DNA from 2 places in the Serratia sp. AS12 genome. Region 2 is predicted to be linked to the other one. Evidence: predicted binding sites of a transcription regulator. Region 2 holds the regulator's gene; the other holds the start of a gene.
The links. The regulator PurR, encoded in region 2, represses purine synthesis genes. The targets are predictions, from matches to a motif close to CANGCAAACGTTTGCNTG.
Positions count from the first base shown of each region.

Region 1: the regulator PurR is predicted to act here: its motif matches at 1,504-1,521, upstream of purL (phosphoribosylformylglycinamidine synthase).

Region 1 is NC_015566.1:4,120,760-4,123,165, forward strand. It holds gene purL (phosphoribosylformylglycinamidine synthase) at 1-1,408, opposite strand, end outside; gene mltF (membrane-bound lytic murein transglycosylase MltF) at 1,687-2,406, shown strand, end outside.
Region 2 is NC_015566.1:2,296,771-2,299,176, reverse strand. It holds gene SERAS12_RS26215 (YnhF family membrane protein) at 201-290, opposite strand; gene purR (HTH-type transcriptional repressor PurR) at 614-1,639, shown strand; gene punR (DNA-binding transcriptional activator PunR) at 1,636-2,406, opposite strand, start outside.

The DNA.
Region 1 (2,406 bases), 1.8 Mb from region 2:
GTACCGAGGCGAAGTCCAGATCGGCATCGGACTGACCGGACGCCATGGAAGAAGCCGCACCGCCGCCCAGACCGATATTCATCGCCGGGCCGCCGAGCACAACCAGCTTGGCGCCCACGGTGATTTCACCCTTCTGCACATGATCGGCGCGGATGTTGCCGATACCGCCCGCCAACATGATGGGCTTGTGGTAGCCGCGCAGTTCGACGCCGTTATGGCTGTTGACCTGCTCTTCATAAGTACGGAAGTAGCCTACCAGCGCAGGACGACCGAATTCGTTGTTGAACGCCGCGCCGCCTAATGGGCCGTCGGTCATGATATCCAGTGCGGTCACGATGCGATCCGGTTTGCCGAAGTCCTGCTCCCACGGCTGTTCAAAGCCGGGAATACGCAGGTTGGAAACCGAGAAGCCCACCAGACCCGCCTTGGGCTTGGCCCCGCGGCCGGTGGCGCCTTCGTCGCGGATCTCGCCGCCGGAACCGGTAGCGGCACCCGGCCATGGGGAGATCGCCGTCGGGTGGTTATGGGTTTCCACCTTCATCAGGATATGCGCGTCTTCCTGATGGTAGTCATACTGGCCGTTTTCCGGCGCAGCAAAGAAACGGCCAACCTGAGAACCTTCCATGACCGCCGCGTTGTCTTTATAAGCAGACAGTACGTAATCCGGCGTCTGCTCGAAGGTGTTTTTGATCATTTTGAACAGCGACTTAGGTTGCTGTTCGCCGTCGATGATCCAGTCGGCGTTGAAAATCTTGTGGCGGCAGTGCTCGGAGTTGGCCTGCGCGAACATATAGAGTTCGATATCCGTCGGGTTGCGCCCCAGACCGGTAAAGGCATTCAGCAGATAGTCGATTTCATCCTGCGCCAGCGCCAGCCCCAGCTTGAGGTTGGCCTGTTCCAGCGCGCTGCGACCTTCGCCCAGCACGTCCACCGCCTGGTACGGCGCCGGTTGATGCTGAGCAAAAAGCTGTTCTGCCTGCTGCAGTTCGCCGAATACCGTTTCCATCATGCGATCGTGCAGCAACGCGGCAAGCTGTTGCCACTGCGCTTCGGTCAGCGTCGGCGCCTTGACGTAAAACGCCAGGCCGCGCTCCAGCCGCACCACTTGCTTCAAACCGCAGTTGTGGGCGATATCGCTGGCTTTGGAAGACCAGGGGGAAATGGTACCCGGACGCGGCGTCACCAACAGCAGGCGGCCTTCAGGGGCATGTTCGGCGAGAGAGGGGCCGTACTTGAGCAGGCGCGTGAGCTTGCCATGTTCTTCGGCACTTAGCGGTGCGTTAACATCGGCAAAGTGGACGTATTCGGCGTAGATATCACTGACCGGAAGTTGAGCGTCCTGACAGCGGGACAGCAGTTTGGTAATACGAAAAGCCGACAAAGCGGGCGAACCACGCAGTATTTCCATAATCAAAGTTCTCTCGTCTTCGAAGCAACTGACTTCAGCACTTCTTTGGGCGCAACAGGGGAAAACGCGCGCCATTATAGAGAATCTACGCCGCCGACGAAACCGTTTGCGCAGCTATTATTGATAAAAGCTGTTCGCCCCCTCGAATTGTCATAACGTGTCAATAAAGTTGCACGCTGGCGTTTTGTTGCGCAAAATGCTCCCGCACTGGTGATTTAACCATAAGAAAAGACTGACCTTCGGTCACCGGCGCACCCGTACCACCACTGGATAACTATTTGAAACGCCTAAAAATAAACTACATTCTCATCGGTGTTGTTACCTTGCTTCTGGCGCTCGCCCTGTGGCCCAATATTGCCTGGCGCGGTGGCCAGGGAGGGCAGCTCGAAGAGATCAAATCCCGTGGCGAGCTGCGTATCAGTACGCTGAACACGCCGCTAACCTATTTCACCACCAAACAGGGGCCGGGTGGGCTCGATTACGAGCTGGCGAAACGCTTCGCCAATTACTTGGGCGTGAAGCTGGTGGTGATCCCGCACAACAATATCAATGACCTGTTTGACGATCTGGACGATGACGACACCGACCTGCTGGCCGCAGGCCTGATCTACAACCAGGATCGCCTCAGCCGCGCACGCACCGGCCCGGCCTATTATTCCGTATCCCAGCAGTTGGTCTATCGCCTGGGCACCCCACGGCCAAAAACCTTTGCCGATATTAAAGGCAAGCTGGCGGTCGCCTCCGGTTCCGCGCACGTCAGCACGCTGAAACAGCTTAAGCAAAGTAAATTTCCGGACCTCAGTTGGGAAGCCTCCAGCGATCTGACCTCAAAAGAGCTGCTGGAACAGGTGGCCGACGGCAAACTGGACTATACCCTGGGCGATTCTGTGACTATCGCCCTGCTGCAGCGCATCCACCCGCAATTGGCGGTTGCGTTCGACGTCACCGATGAAGAACCGGTCACCTGGTATCTGAAGCGCGGCAACGACGACAGCCTG
Region 2 (2,406 bases):
GGCTCTCCCCCCAGCCGCACGCCTCACCGCCTACCTGACCTTAGGCCCTTTCGTCGTTCTCAGACCACAGTTTAACGAAGCCGCATGGAAGACATCCGGGTGTGAGTGAACGGAGCACTTGGGGAAAAATCTGACGTAGCGGCGGGAAAATGCGAACAGGCACAGCGGACTGCGGACTGCGCCTGTGTGACAACCGGGGATCAGTTCAACGCCGCGGTGAAGCTAAAAGCAATAATAACGGCCAGCGCACACACAGTGGTGAACAGTGACATTTTCAGATCGGTATCCATTACAACTCCTTTTCAGACGGGTTATCCCAAGGATAAAAGGCACACAATTAATGCGTCAACCCATTTTCCCACAGTTAGACAATAAAATCTTGTTATCATTTCCCGGTTTATAATACTGATTACCTCTTCCACTTTGGCTCAATATGGGACAAAATTCGCAGTTCACAACTGCGTACCGGCAAAAATGCCCTCCTGACCAAACGCTGACGACTTCAACACACTAAAAACTCAGCTTCGCTTATTTGGAAGAAGGATCTACGCAGGCAAACGATTAACATCACACTTACATGCTGCAACATGTGAGTTCAGGAGTCATTCTTTACATGGCAACGATTAAAGATGTGGCCAAACGCGCTGGCGTTTCCACCACCACCGTTTCGCACGTCATCAATAAGACTCGTTTCGTCGCCGAAGAGACTAAAGCGGCCGTTGCGGCCGCGATCAAAGAGCTGCACTATTCTCCCAGCGCCGTGGCGCGCAGCCTGAAAGTCAATCACACTAAATCTATCGGTCTGCTGGCTACCTCCAGCGAAGCGCCCTATTTCGCCGAAGTGATCGAGGCGGTGGAAAACAGCTGTTACAGCAAAGGCTATACGCTGATCCTGTGTAACTCGCACAATAACCTGGACAAGCAACGCGCTTATCTGGCGATGCTGGCGCAAAAACGCGTCGATGGCCTGCTGGTGATGTGCTCTGAATACCCGGATCAATTGCTGGGGATGCTGGAAGATTACCGTAACATCCCGATGGTGGTCATGGACTGGGGCGCAGCGCGCGGTGATTTTACCGATACCATTATCGACAACGCCTTCGAAGGCGGTTATCTGGCCGGCCGCTATCTGATCGAGCGTGGCCACCGTGAGATTGGCGCCATTCCGGGCCAATTAGCGCGCAATACCGGCGGCGGCCGCCATCAGGGCTTTTTAAAAGCCATGGAAGAAGCCAATATCGAGGTACGCGACGAGTGGATTGTACAGGGTGACTTCGAACCGGAATCCGGCTACAAGGCCATGCACCAGATATTATCGCAGAAACAGCGCCCGACGGCGGTATTCTGCGGCGGCGACATCATGGCAATGGGTGCTATTTGCGCCGCTGATGAGCTGGGGTTACGCGTACCGCAGGATATTTCCGTTATTGGTTACGATAATGTGCGCAACGCCCGCTATTTCACGCCGGCACTGACGACCATCCATCAGCCCAAAGAGCGTTTGGGCGAGATGGCGTTCACCATGCTGCTGGATCGCATCATCAGCAAGCGTGAAGAATCGCAAGTCATTGAAGTACATCCGAAGCTGGTTGAACGCCGCTCGGTCGCCGACGGTCCCTTCATCGATTACCGCCGCTAGTCGCCAGCGCCGGGAGCCAAGGCGGTTTCCGGCGTCACTTCGCTTAACCATTCCTGATTCAAGGTTTCGCTATCCCCCAGATAATCAAGCAGCCAGGCCATCGCCGGCGATGGGGTATTCTGCTGCCAGGTCAGGCAGCATGGGCTGGCGGGAAATGGCTGTTGCAGTTGCAGCGCCACCAACTCGCCACGCTGCACCAACGGCAGCACCTGATGCGCAGGCATCATGCCGACGCACAACCCAGCACACAGACAATCCACCGCAGAGGCCCAATCCGGCACCACCAGCCGCCGTTGATTGTCCAGCGTCCAGGTAACCCGCTTGGGCAGATTGCGTGACGTATCCTCCAGACACAGCGAAGGGAAAGGCCGGAGCTGATCATCATTCAGCAGGCCATCCAACCCCGCTAATGGATGCTGTGGGCTGGCGACACACAACCAACGCATGTCGCCCATGTCGCGAAAGGCAAAACCACCGCCAACCGGCACCGCCCGCGTAGCGCCGATCGCCATATCGGCGCGTCCATCCACCAGCGCATCCCATACGCCGTTAAACACTTCGGGTTGGACCAACAGCTCGACATCGGGGAAATGGCGGTAAAAATCCAGCACCAGCTGACGGCAGCGCTGCGGTTTGACGATGATATCCACCGCGATTTTTAATTGACCACGCCAACCATTGGCCACCTGCTGGCACTGTCTGCGAGTGTCGAGCATTTTTTTGATGACACCGCGCGCTTCCTGAATAAACAGCGTGCCGGCCGGCGT